DNA from 2 places in the Metabacillus sp. SLBN-84 genome. Region 1 is predicted to be linked to the other one. Evidence: a T-box and tRNA genes for the amino acid it is inferred to sense, from the RefSeq annotation. Region 1 holds a T-box; the other holds one or more tRNA genes.
What was found. The T-box of region 1 lies ahead of pheS (phenylalanine--tRNA ligase subunit alpha). A T-box ahead of a tRNA ligase gene usually reads a tRNA of that ligase, here a tRNA-Phe.

Region 1 (7,246 bases):
AAGTAGGCACGGGTGACTTTTTCGGCCCTATTACGGTCGTTGCCGCCTATGTAAAAAAAGAGCAGATCCCGCTCCTTCAAGAGCTTGGAGTAAAGGACTCAAAACATTTGAATGACACTCAGATCATAAGCATTGCGAAGGACCTTCTTAAAGTCATTCCATACTCTCTGCTGATCCTGCACAATGAAAAATACAACCAGCTCCAAAGCACAGGAATGTCCCAGGGAAAAATGAAAGCCATTTTGCATAACCAGGCGATAAACAAACTCTATGACAAAATCGCGCCGGAAGAACCTGAAGGCATATTGATTGATCAATTTGCAGAGCCTTCTCTGTATTTCAAGCATTTATCTGGAAAATCCTTCAAAAGAGAAAAAACATTTTTCAGCACAAAGGCAGAAGGAATCCACCTGGCTGTAGCGGCCGCCTCAATTCTTGCACGCTATGCCTTTTTAAAGGAAATGGACCGCCTGTCAGAAAAAGCAGGAGTTACCCTTCCAAAAGGAGCAGGAGCTAAAGTAGACGAGGCTGCAGCAGCCATCATCCTAAAAAAAGGCAGCCCGGCACTGAAAGAACTGACGAAGTTTCATTTTGCCAATACCGATAAGGCTGAAAAAATCGCCGCAAAAAAAAGAAAAAGATAGAAAAGAGCAGCCGGACCTTAATGGTCAGCTGCTCTTTTCCTGTTGTCTCTGCGATTAACCTCTCAGCACGGCGGAAAATTTTCCCTCGACCGTACGGAGTACTTTTTCATGCGCTTTTGTTACTTCTTCGTCTGTAAGCGTACGCTCAGGGTCGAAATAGCGCAGTGAGAAGGCCAGTGATTTTTTATTTTCATCAAGCTTATCGCCTTCGTATAAATCAAAAATGGAAACGTCCTTCAGAAGCTTTCCTCCTGCCTCTGAAATAGCGCTATGCAGATCGCCCGCTACAACGTCTTTATCAACAACAAGGGCAATGTCCCTCGTCATAGACGGAAAGCGAGGAATAACAGAGAATGTTAGTGGTTCTGCTTCTGTTTGAAGAAGCTCCTGAAGAGCAAGTTCAAACACATATGTCTCAGTCAGGTCCATTTGCTTTTGAAGCTTCGGATGCACCTGTCCGATAAATCCTGCAGAAACGCCGTTAAGAAGAATTTCTGCCGTACGCCCCGGGTGAAGTCCGTCGCGTTTTGTCTGCTGATAAGTGATGTGTTCGTTTAATCCTAAACGATCGAACAGGCCGTCAAGAATTCCCTTTACCACATAGAAGTCGACCTGTTTTTTCTCAGCCTGCCACTGGTTCAGGTGCCACAGCCCTGTTACAGCTCCGCTTAACCGTTCTTTTTCCAGAGGCTGTTCACCTGGTCCGTTTGAAATGAACACAGAGCTCATTTCATAAAGAGCTGCCTGGTCATTTTGACGGGCAAGATTGTATTTCAGCGTCTCAAGCAAGTGAGGGATTAAGCTCAGGCGAAGAACGCTGCGCTCTTCACTCATCGGCATGGACAGGCGTGTCAGATCAGATGCTTCAAGCGCAAACAGGGAAGCTTTGTCTTCGCTCGTCAGCGAGTATGTGATCGCCTGATGCAAGCCGGCTCCTTCTAAGAAGCGGCGGGCCATCCGGCGTTTTTGCTGATAATCCGTCAATTTGCCCGGTGCGGATGCGCTGACAGGGAAAGTAGACGGAATGTTGTCATAGCCGTACAGTCTTGCAACTTCTTCAATCAGGTCTTCCTCGATTGTAATATCTCCGCGTCTTGTAGGCACAGTTACCGTGAAGGCGCCGTTATCCTCCTGCACTTCAAATCCAAGACGTGTAAAGATGGACTGCATCTCCGAACCTGAAATGTTCATGCCGAGCACACGGTTAATTTTATCGATGTGAACGGTCACGACCGCAGGTTCAGCTTCAAGATAATTCACCTCAGCCGATCCCGAAAGAACTTCTCCCCCCGCAAGCTCCACCATCAGCTGGGCAGCGCGTTCTGCTGCAGCACGAACTCGGTTCGGATCGACGCCTTTTTCAAAGCGCGCACTTGCTTCACTTCTTAATCCGTGATCTTTGGACGATTTTCTTACAGTCTGGCCGTTGAAGTACGCAGATTCAAGAAGAACAGCCGTTGTATCGGAATGAACTTCCGAATTCTCTCCGCCCATTACACCCGCGAGTGCAACCGGCACAGTTCCGTTAGTAATGACAAGGTGCTCCGGAGTAAGCGTGCGTTTTTGTCCATCAAGTGTCACGATTTCTTCGCCGTCTTTTGCCATGCGGACAAGAATTTCTTTTGAGCCTAAACGGTCATAGTCAAAGGCATGAAGCGGCTGTCCGTACTCGAGGAGTACGTAGTTCGTGATATCCACCACATTGTTGTGCGGACGGATGCCTGCAGCCATCAGTCTTGTCTGCAGCCAGAGCGGAGACGGGGCAATCTTCACATTGCGAATCACTTTTGCCACATACAGCGGATTCTCTTCTTTTGCTTCAACGGAGACAGTAATGCTCTCAGATGCCTTCTCTGAACCTTCATCATGCGTCAAGTCAGGGTACGTTACGCTTCGGCCCAAAATAGCCGCTACTTCATGCGCGACGCCAAGCATGCTCAGGCAGTCTGAGCGGTTAGGGGTAAGACCAAGCTCAAGAATCTGGTCATCACGCCCAAGTTCTGCAAGAGCATCTTTTCCAGGCTCAGCATCGTTTGGAAAGACAAAGATGCCTTCCGAATACTCTTTTGCAACGGTTTTTGATTCAAAGCCCAGTTCCTGAAGAGAACAGATCATTCCGTTTGACTCTTCGCCGCGAAGCTTTGCTTTTTTGATTTTAAAGTTACCCGGAAGTACCGCGCCTACTGTGGCTACTGCTACTTTTTGCCCTTTATCGACATTTGCAGCTCCGCAAATGATTTGAACAGGGTTCTCGCCGCCTGTATCGACCAGACATTTGTTGAGCTTATCTGCATTCGGGTGCTGCTCTTTTTCAAGCACATGCCCGACGACTACACCGCTCATCCCTTCATTTAAAACCTCTACACCCTCTACTTCAATTCCGCTTCGGGTGATTTTCTCTGCCAGTTCTTCTGCCGGGATTCCGCTGAGATCCACGTAATCCTGCAGCCATTTATAGGAAACAAACATTTGGAACCCTCCTTTTATGCTCTTTTAAATTGTTTCAGAAAACGCATGTCGTTCGTGTAAAAATGACGGATGTCATCGATGCCGTATTTCAGCATGGCAATTCGCTCCGGTCCCATGCCAAAAGCAAATCCGCTGTATTTCTTTGAATCAAACCCTGCCATTTCAAGCACATTCGGATGAACCATTCCTGCACCGAGAATTTCAATCCAGCCAGTCTTTTTGCAAACACTGCAGCCTTTGCCGCCGCACACGAAGCATGAAACATCGACTTCAACTGAAGGCTCTGTAAACGGGAAAAAGCTTGGGCGCAGACGGATTTCGCGCTCTTCGCCGAACATCTTTTTGGCAAAAGCCTCAAGTGTTCCTTTCAAATCGCTCATGCTGATGTTCTCGTCAATGACAAGTCCCTCAATTTGCGTGAATTGATGTGAATGTGTCGCATCATCATTATCGCGGCGGTATACTTTGCCCGGACAAATGATTTTCACTGGTCCCTGACCTTTGTATTTCTGCATCGTTCTTGCCTGAACAGGTGACGTATGAGTACGAAGCAGCGTTTCTTCCGTTATGTAGAAAGAATCCTGCATATCACGAGCCGGGTGTCCTTTTGGAAGATTCAGCGCTTCAAAGTTGAAATAATCCGTCTCTACCTCAGGGCCTTCTTCGACGGAATAGCCCATGTTAAGGAAAAGGTCCTCAATTTCCTCAATGACAGACGTAATCGGATGATGATTGCCCGTGCGTACAGGACGTCCCGGAAGTGTCACATCGATCGTTTCAGCTGCAAGCTTCTCTTCAACTGCCGCTTCCTCAAGTCCTTCCTGTTTAGCCGAAATGCTTGTGGCAATGCTCTCGCGCACCTCGTTTGCCAAAGCTCCCATTAGCGGGCGCTCTTCTGCAGAAAGTTTGCCCATCCCGCGAAGAACTTCTGTAATTGGCCCTTTTTTACCCAAATATGATACGCGGATCTCATTCAGGCTCTTTAAATCATTTGCTGCCTGAATTTTTTCAAGCGCTTCAAGCTGAAGCTGTTTTAATTGCTCCTGCATCGTATTTTCCTCCTTTTATTTCAGATGATTCCTGATTTTTTTTGAACAAAATAAAAAACCCGTCCAAAAAGGGACGAGTTGACAGTCGCGGTACCACCCTTGTTAACAGCAAAAAAACATGCTGTTCACTTCGTTCATAAATAACGGATAGGATCCGGAGCACCTTTACACCCGGGATTTTTCCGGATGGTCCTGGTGTCAGCTAAAGAGGTGAATTCATCTGCTGCTGTCAAAAAAATGCTCACAGTCACCGGCATTTTCTCCCTGATTGACGCTTTCGCAGACTACTCTTCTCTGTCAACGCTGTTCATGGTATGTAACTGTCTTTTATTATAATGAATTCATGATGGCGATGCAACCACGCTTTTGCCTATTTCACAAGGCGATACATCAGGATCCCGGCAGCAACTCCGGCGTTTAAGGATTCAGCTTTTCCAAGGATCGGGATGTACAGGTTCTGGTCGGTAAGGGACAGCCATTCCTCCCTTACCCCGCTGCCTTCATTGCCGATAAGCAGGGCAAATTGTCCGGAGGTTTCTGCTTTTCTGTAATCGGATCCGTTCTGCAGGGAGGTTCCGTAAATGGACACTTCATTCTGCTTCAGTTCTGAAATGGCTTCATCCATTTTTTTTCTTACAACCGGTATATGGAAAATGGAGCCCTGTGAGGAGCGCACTGCTTTTGAGTTATACGGATCAACTGTCCCATCTCCGAGAATGACGCCGTCAAGACCTGCTGCATCGGCAGTCCGGATAATGGTTCCAAGGTTCCCCGGATCCTGAAGCGCATCAATCAGAATGACTTTTTTCCATGTGCTTATGCTTCCGCTGTCCTTCTGGATGCAAACGGCCGCAGCACCCTGGGGAGTTTCTGTTTCGGAAATGGCTTTCATGATTTCTTTTGTTACGTAAATGATGGACAGATTGTCTAGATCCCAGTGTTTTGGGATGGCTGTTTCTTCTGACAGGATCAGTTCTTTTATATCTGATTTATTTTTGATGGCTTCTTCCACGAGATGCATGCCTTCTATTAAAAATGTGCCTGATGCATCACGTTCTTTTTTTGTGTGAAGTTTGCGCCATTGTTTGACTTTTTGATTTTGTACGGATTCAATTCGCTTCAATTGTCCTGCTCCTTTTGCTGTTGGGTTTTCCTGCCCATCTATTTTCATTTGTTATTATCAGAAGCTATAGAAAAACTTCTGCACCTCTACCCGTTTCCTTGCGCTCCAGTCACTTGCTTTCCGCGGGGAGTGCTGAAGCTTCCTCGCTGCGCTTGCGGGATCTTCCGTGCCCTCTTCATCCCGCAGGAGTCAAGTGCCTTCCGCTTCAGTCCACTGGAGTGTAACGTACCTATGTAAAATCAGCTGCCAATTCTACATTATAGGCTTTTCTTATTATTTTAACGGAAGATACATAAAATAAGCAAAGTGATGCACGATAAACAGAGATCAACTATTTTAAAAATGGAGTGAGTCAGATGGATTTAAATTTACGAAATGCCATTATCTCAAATGTTTCGGGCAATGACCAGGGGCAGCTTGAGGATACGATTGTCGATGCGATCCAAAACGGAGAAGAAAAAATGCTTCCGGGACTTGGCGTTCTGTTTGAAGTGATCTGGCAGAATTCAAGTGAAGATGAAAAGAATGAAATGCTTACGATTCTTGAAGAAGGCTTAAAAAAGAAATAAATGCCGGGCGGCTGCCCGGCATTTTTTTATGGGATCCAGCTCCAGCGCCCAGATCCTCCGTCAGAACGGCTCAGGCAAAAAAGTTAAACCCGGATTTTTCTGCGTGACCCTTTTCTGCCTGTCTGATCTGAACAAGGCGCTTACGCTTTTCTTAGTCAAAAGTTATAGCTTTAACTGTTTCTTCATCCAGACGCTTAATAACCTCTGTAATCAGCTTAACCGCATTTTCGTAATCGTCGCGGTGAAGCATGGCTGCATGGGAATGGATGTATCTTGTCGCAATGGTGATGGAAAGTGCAGGTACACCGTTTGCTGTCATATGGATTGCACCTGAGTCTGTTCCTCCGCCTGCGATTGCATCGAACTGATATGGAATGTTCATTTCATCGGCAACGCCTGTAACGAAGTCGCGAAGCCCTTTATGAGAAACCATTGATGCATCATAAAGAATGATTTGAGGCCCTTCCCCCATTTTGCTTGAAGCTTCTTTGTCAGAGATTCCAGGAGTATCGCCCGCAATCCCGACATCCACTCCAAATCCGATGTCCGGCTGGATGGCATGAGCAGAAGTGCGCGCTCCGCGGAGTCCTACTTCTTCCTGAATCGTCCCTACCCCGTAGACAACGTTTGGATGATCCGCATCTTTCAGTCCTTTTAGAACATCAATGGCAATGGCACAGCCGATGCGGTTATCCCACGCCTTGGCAAGCAGCATCTTCTCATTGTTCATCACGGTAAATTCAAAATAAGGAACAGCCTGATCTCCCGGACGAACGCCAAATTCCATTGCTTCCTCGCGGCTAGATGCGCCGATATCAATAAACATATCTTTAATGTCCACCGTTTTTTTCCTTGCTTCAGGAGGCAGGATGTGCGGCGGCTTAGAGCCGATCACACCTGTTACATCCCCTTTATTCGTCACGATGGTTACACGCTGTGCAAGCATCACCTGTGACCACCATCCGCCTACTGTCTGGAAGCGGAGAAACCCTTTATCATCAATTTGCGTGATCATAAAGCCTACTTCATCAAGGTGGCCCGCCACCATAATCTTCGGTCCGCCTTCTTTGCCGGTCTTTTTAGCAATCAGACTTCCAAGTCCGTCTGTTGTTACCTCATCGGCATAGGCTGATATGTAGTTTTTCATAACCTCTCTCGGTTCGCGTTCATTTCCTGGAATTCCCTTTGCATCTGTCAGGTCCTTCAGCATCTGAAGTGTTTCGTCTAATTTTGTCATCCCTTTACCCCTCTCGTTTATTATCTACTATTATACTAAACGCTGGAAAGTAATACAAAATGTTAATAACCCTGTTTCTGGCGGTCATGGTTGACTTCATTCTTTTTCATATAGGCATCTTCAATCTGGGCTCCTGAAAATCCAAGGGCCTGTCC
Region 2 (7,246 bases), 1.1 Mb from region 1:
TTCCTGGATAATTACGATGAAGTGACCCAGGGTCTGGATGATCAGACCAAGAGTTCGATCAACTCTCATGTCACGTCCATCCTGAACAAATGGGCGACCGAAAACGGCATTTATTTGAAACGAACATCCTCAGAACGCTTTATGGCGATCCTGAATGAACATATTTTAATTAAGCTTGAAAAAGGAAAGTTTTCGATTCTTGACGAAGTAAGAGAGCAGACGACCGTTGAAAACATTTCCCTGACGCTGAGCATCGGAATCGGGTCAGGTGTCCCTTCTCTGACAGAGCTTGGCGACCTTGCCCAGTCGAGTCTTGATCTTGCACTAGGACGCGGAGGCGACCAGGTGGCCATCAAGCAGACGAACGGAAAAGTGAAATTCTACGGCGGAAAAACGAATCCGATGGAAAAACGAACGCGCGTACGTGCAAGGGTTATATCACACGCTCTGACAGAGATTATTTCTGAGAGCGACAAGGTCATCATTATGGGCCACAAATACCCTGATATGGACTCGATCGGATCCGCTATCGGCATCCTGAAAGTGGCGCAGGTGAACGATAAAGAAGGCTTTATCGTGCTTGATCAAAACGAAATTGATACAGGTGTACAGCGCTTGATCCAGGAAGTCAGACAGCACTCGGATCTCTGGTCCCGTTTTATTACGAGAGACGAGGCGCAAGAGATATCGACCGATGATTCTGTGCTGATTGTCGTAGACACGCATAAGCCATCCCTTGTCATCGATGAAAAACTGCTCAATAAAATGGACAATGTCGTCGTCATCGACCATCACAGACGCGGGGAAGAATTTATTAAAGATCCGCTTCTCGTCTACATGGAGCCTTATGCTTCTTCAACGGCCGAGCTAGTAACAGAGCTTCTGGAATATCAGACAAAACGTCTGAAAATGAACATGATTGAAGCGACGTCGCTGCTTGCCGGCATCATCGTGGATACGAAAAGCTTCACGCTAAGAACGGGATCGCGCACATTTGACGCGGCTTCTTATTTAAGGTCCAAAGGGGCAGACACGATCCTCGTGCAGAAGTTTATGAGAGAAGACATTACCCACTACGTGAAGCGTTCAAAACTGATTCAAAATACAAACATGCTGAGAGAAGGCATCGCAATCGCTAAGGCAGATCCTGATTCAGAGGAAACGTTTGATCAGGTCATCATCGCCCAGACAGCGGACACCCTGCTGTCGATGAGCGGAGTTGTGGCATCGTTTGTCCTTGCCCGAAGAAACGACCAGACCATCGGCATCAGCGCCCGTTCACTCGGGGACATAAACGTCCAGCTGATCATGGAAGCCCTGGACGGCGGCGGACACCTTACGAATGCTGCCACTCAGCTTGAGAACCTGTCCCTAAACGCGGCAGAAGAGAGATTAGAACAGGCAATCCTGGAGTATTTAGAAGGAGGAACCAAATCATGAAAGTTATATTCCTGAAAGATGTTAAAGGCAAAGGAAAAAAAGGGGAAGTGAAAAATGTAGCAGACGGCTACGCACATAACTTCCTGATCAAACAGGGGCTTGCAATCGAAGCCAACAACTCAGAAATCAGCAAACTGCAGGGCCAGAAGAAAAAAGAAGAAAAAGAAGCCGCAGCAGAGCTTGAGCGCTCAAAAGAACTGAAAGAAACGCTCGAGAGCCTGACAGTTGAGCTCAAAGCAAAATCAGGAGAAGGCGGCCGCCTTTTCGGATCGATCACAAGCAAGCAAATCGCAGATGAACTGCTGAAAACACACGGCCATAAACTCGACAAGCGCAAAATCGAGCTGCCGGATGCCATCCGCGCTCTAGGGTTTACAAACGTGCCTGTCAAGCTTCACCCTGACGTAACAGCAACACTGAAAGTGCATGTAACTGAACAATAATAAGCAAGATGTGATGTGTGAATGGATGCTGCTTCTTTTCTGCGCATCACATCTTTTTTGCAGGCTTAAGTCCTGCCTAAATCAAGTTAAGGACGGTGATCATCATGAATGAAATGTTTGATGACCGGATTCCTCCACAGAACATTGAGGCGGAGCAAGCCGTGCTCGGAGCCATTTTTCTCGAACCCGCATCATTGATTACAGCTTCTGAAATTCTGATTCCAGAAGACTTTTACAGAGCATCTCATCAGAAGATTTACAATGTCATGCTCGGGCTTGCGGATAAAGGAGAGCCTGTTGACTTAGTAACAGTCACCTCAGAGCTTGCAGATGCCAATTTACTAGAGGAAATCGGCGGTGTATCTTATTTAAGCGACCTGGCGGGTTCCGTCCCGACAGCAGCCAATATTGAATATTACGGCAGAATCGTCGAAGAAAAATCCATTCTCAGACGCCTGATCCGCACGGCAACCACCATTGCCCAGGACGGATATTCACGCGAAGACGAAGTGGCCGTTCTCCTCAACGAAGCCGAAAAAAACATCATGGAAGTCTCACAGCGCAAAAATGCAGGAGCTTTCCAAAATATAAAAGATGTACTCGTTCAAACGTACGATAACATTGAATTGCTGCACACACGAAAAGGCGACATCACGGGAATTGCGACAGGATTTACCGAGCTCGACCGGATGACGGCAGGCTTTCAGCGAAATGACCTCATCATCGTGGCGGCCCGTCCATCCGTTGGTAAAACCGCCTTTGCCCTGAATATCGCCCAGAACGTCGCAACAAAAACGGACGAAAACGTCGCCATCTTCAGTCTCGAGATGGGTGCGGACCAGCTCGTCATGAGGATGCTCTGTGCAGAAGGCAACATTAACGCCCAGGCACTTCGTACAGGAAACCTGACCCCTGAAGACTGGGGCAAGCTTACAATGGCCATGGGAAGCCTCTCTGACTCAGGCATCTACATCGATGATACGCCCGGTATCCGCGTCAGCGACATCCGCGCCAAATGCCGCCGCCTGAAGCAGGAAAGCGGCCTCGGCATGATCCTGATCGATTACCTGCAGCTCATCCAGGGAAGCGGACGTAACAAGGACAACCGTCAGCAGGAAGTATCCGAGATCTCCCGGACACTGAAGTCCCTCGCAAGGGAACTCAAAGTCCCGGTCATCGCCCTTTCCCAGCTTTCCCGCGGCGTTGAGCAGCGTCAGGACAAGCGTCCGATGATGTCCGACATCCGTGAATCCGGAAGTATCGAGCAGGATGCGGATATCGTAGCCTTCCTATACCGGGACGATTACTACGATAAAGAATCCGAAAACAAAAACATCATTGAAATCATCATCGCCAAGCAGCGTAACGGACCGGTCGGCACCGTCAGCCTGGCGTTTGTAAAAGAATACAACAAATTCGTCAACCTGGAACGGCGCTTCGATGATGCCGGCGTGCCACCAGGTGCTTAGAAGCTGTCCTTTGCGGGGCGGCTTTTTTTTGTTTGGGACAGGGCTGCGGATGCATGTATGAAGGATGCGTGCTTTTATTTAGGCGTAATCTTGAAATTTTCAAGTAAACGGCTGTTTGCGGCAAGTAACGGATCGGTTTTTTCTAGTAAAAGAGGTATTCCGGCAAGTATTCCGCATGTGGTGACAAGTAAACGGTCTGAATCACTCTCACACTTCGTTTTTAAGTTGTTTAACTCCAGTGGATTGCAGCGTAAGGCATTTGACTCGTTGTCCAGCTGTAGCGCCCAACTCCTCTGTCAGAACAAAATCCCCCAAAAAGTCAACACCGGACTTTTCGTGTGATTTCTTATCTGACTGCCGGAGCAAAAAGGGAGCTTCCACTTTTCTATGGGATGCAGAGGGAATGGGAGATCCCGCAATGCTTGCCGAGGAAGCTCCTATCCCTCCCCGCGGAAAGCAAATGCCTGGAGCGAAAAGGAACGGGTATGATTGCGCCACATCTTCCCCTGACAAAATGAAACCCCAAATCAGGGGTTAACCTATGAAAAGAGGAACCAAATCACACACAATCACAACATATTACGAACGAAAAGAAAATGAAATCTCATTAATGTTCGTCTTTTCATTGACTTTCCGCCCTTTAACTGGTAGAATTAGCTTGTTTGATTGAGCGAAACTAGAACGTGTTTTAAATAACCGGAGGTGCACATTAATGTCTTCAGTAGTAGTAGTTGGTACACAATGGGGAGATGAAGGAAAAGGCAAAATTACCGATTTCCTTTCCGAAAATGCGGAGGTCATTGCCCGTTATCAAGGCGGAAACAACGCCGGACATACAATTAAATTCAACGGTGAAACATATAAGCTGCACTTAATTCCATCAGGTATCTTTTACAGTGATAAGACCTGTGTAATCGGCAATGGAATGGTCGTTGATCCTAAAGCTCTTATGACGGAGCTTAAATATCTTCACGACCGCGGCGTCAGCACGGACAACCTGCGCATCAGCAACCGCGCGCACGTTATTCTGCCTTATCACCTTAAACTTGATGAAGTGGAAGAAGAGCGCAAAGGCGCGAACAAAATCGGCACAACAAAAAAAGGAATCGGACCTGCTTATATGGACAAAGCAGCGCGCGTCGGCATCCGTATTGCTGACCTCCTTGACCGTGAAGCATTTGAAGAAAAGCTTGCACGCAACCTTGAAGAAAAGAACCGCATGCTTGAAAAGTACTATGAAACAGAAGGCTTCACAATGGAAGAAATTCTTGATGAGTACTATGAGTACGGCCAGCAGTTCAAACAATACGTCTGCGATACAGCCGTTGTGCTGAACGATGCTCTTGACGGCGGCAGACGCGTGCTGTTTGAAGGTGCACAGGGCGTTATGCTTGATATCGACCAGGGCACATATCCGTTCGTTACATCATCAAACCCTGTTGCAGGGGGCGTAACGATCGGTTCAGGCGTCGGCCCGACGAAAATCAACCATGTTGTCGGCGTATCCAAAGCCTACACAACACGTGTTGGAGACGGTCCGTTCCCGACAGAACTTGATAACGAAATCGGCTACCAGATCCGTGAAGTCGGACGCGAGTACGGAACAACAACAGGCCGCGCGCGCCGTGTCGGCTGGTTTGACAGCGTCGTTGTCCGCCACGCACGCCGCGTCAGCGGAATCACAGACCTGTCCCTTAACTCAATTGACGTTCTGACAGGCATTGAAACACTGAAAATCTGTACAGCATACAAATACAAAGGCGAAATCATGGAATCATTCCCTGCAAGCCTTAAAGTCCTTGCTGAATGCGAGCCGGTATACGAAGAGCTTCCAGGCTGGACAGAAGACATCACAGGCGTACGCGACCTCGGAGAACTTCCGCAGAACGCACGCAACTACATCGAGCGCGTATCGCAGCTTACAGGCATTCCGCTTTCCGTCTTCTCTGTCGGTCCTGACAGAACGCAGACAAACGTTGTAAGAAGCGTATACAGCTAAGCCATTGAATCGAAAGGGATCCGTCCCTTTCGATTTTTTAATTATTTTTAAAATAGTCTTGTGTTTGAGCTGTTATTGAACTATAATAATTTAGGTCGGCAGATAATCGCTGATCCATACATACTTCGGCTTGGTAGCTCAGTCGGTAGAGCAAAGGACTGAAAATCCTTGTGTCGGCGGTTCGATTCCGTCCCAAGCCACTACGAAAAGCTTCAGCACTGGGTGCTGAAGCTGGACACAGAAAAAAGACATGATCCTTAATCGGATGCATGTCTTTTTTGTTATGCCTATAGTCGCATAACCGTTACATAAAAGTGCAAATTTTTACATCAAAAACTAAAATATGACATCAATAATACAGAAATGTTACATTTTTGAAAATGGCTAGGTAATAGTCTGATAATATGGTAGGTTAGTAGAGTGGCTAAAAAAGAAATCCGCAAACATAGCACTATAGGCTTATATAGATGATAGATAAAGTACTGATCAGTGGTCAATTGGGAGGAAATTGTATCGTGTTTAAAGCGCATAACTGGATTCGTTGGAAACAACGTGAAGCATACAAACAGCACTATAAAGAAGGCATTATTCGGTCTGACTTTCGCAGGCGCCATGACATTCGGCATGAATGCTTCTGCAGAGGAAAATCTTGAGACCGTTTACCATATTTATCTGGACGGCGAAAGAATCGGAACGGTAGACAGTCAGCAGTTAATTGATGACCTTTCAAAGCAAAAGATTGAAGAGGCCAAAAAAGAGTATAAAGATTATCAATTAACGGTTGAAGAGATGGAAGTAATCCCTGAGCAAATGTTCCGTCCTGCTGCAAGCAACGAGGAAACTCTTGCCAAGCTTAAAGAAGAGCTTAATGTAGCAGCAGACGCAGCTTTACTTAAAATAGATAATCAGACTGTCGGCTACTTCAAGAACAAAGAAGAAGCAGAGAGAGTTCTAAAAGCTTACAAAGCCAAGTACGTTCCGGCTGAACAGGTAGAACAGGCCGAGAAAATGAAGCAGTCCCCACAGCCGCTTCAGCCATTAAAAGAAAATGAATCTCGTATACTAGACGTTTCATTCTCGGGAAAAGTTTCAATTTCAGAGGAGAAAATTTCTCCTGAAGAGGTGCTGACGGCACAGGAAGGCGTAAAGCTTCTTGCAAAAGGCACGCTTGAAGAGAAAAAACACAAAGTAAAAGATGAAGATGTTCTTTCAAAGGTCGCTTCTGAATACAAGCTTTCCGTTGAAGAATTGCTTGCTCTAAATCCGGGTCTGTCAGATGAAAATGTAATCAAGCCTGGTGAGGAACTAAACGTAAAAGACTACAAGCCTTTCACAAATGTCCTAGTAAAAGAAGAGGTTTCAAAAAAAGAAGCCATTGCCTATGAAACAGAAGTGGTTGAAGATTCTTCCATGTTTAAAGGCGACAAAAAAACGAAGCAAGAAGGAAAAGATGGACAGAAGCTTCTTAACTATGTTGTTCACAAGGAAAACGGCAAAGAAGTAAAACGTGAAACGACAAAAGAAGAAACGCTTGCTGAACCGGTAAAAGAAATCATCGTAAAAGGCACAAAAGTGGTTCCTTCACGCGGAAACGGCTCTCTTCAGTGGCCGGCTGTCGGCGGATATGTTTCAAGCAAGCTTGGAACGCGCTGGGGCAAGATGCACAAAGGAATCGACATTGCCCGTCCGAGTGACCGCACAATCAAAGCGGCAGACAACGGCAAGATTATCTCTGCAGGCAATGATGGCGCATACGGGAATAAAGTCGAAATTGATCATGGAAATGGCATGAAGACGGTTTATGCCCACCTTGATTCAATCTCTGTATCGGTTGGCGATACAGTGTCTCAGGGACAGAAAATCGGTGTCATGGGTTCTACCGGCCGCTCAACTGG

Region 2: it has a tRNA-Phe gene. The T-box ahead of pheS (phenylalanine--tRNA ligase subunit alpha) is inferred to sense a tRNA for this amino acid. The anticodon was not compared.

The regions. Positions count from the first base shown of each region.
Region 1 is NZ_JBRJIP010000001.1:1,231,185-1,238,430, reverse strand. Features, by position in the region: gene rnhC (ribonuclease HIII) at 1-644, shown strand, start outside; gene pheT (phenylalanine--tRNA ligase subunit beta) at 699-3,113, opposite strand; gene pheS (phenylalanine--tRNA ligase subunit alpha) at 3,128-4,162, opposite strand; T-box leader at 4,229-4,472, opposite strand; gene RKD52_RS06060 (TrmH family RNA methyltransferase) at 4,533-5,285, opposite strand; gene sspI (small acid-soluble spore protein SspI) at 5,642-5,854, shown strand; gene RKD52_RS06050 (M42 family metallopeptidase) at 6,006-7,091, opposite strand; gene RKD52_RS06045 (dUTP diphosphatase) at 7,154-7,246, opposite strand, start outside.
Region 2 is NZ_JBRJIP010000001.1:117,629-124,874, forward strand. Features, by position in the region: gene RKD52_RS00620 (DHH family phosphoesterase) at 1-1,440, shown strand, start outside; gene rplI (50S ribosomal protein L9) at 1,437-1,883, shown strand; gene dnaB (replicative DNA helicase) at 1,988-3,352, shown strand; gene RKD52_RS00635 (adenylosuccinate synthase) at 4,065-5,351, shown strand; tRNA gene RKD52_RS00640 (tRNA-Phe) at 5,479-5,551, shown strand; gene RKD52_RS00645 (peptidoglycan DD-metalloendopeptidase family protein) at 5,904-7,246, shown strand, end outside.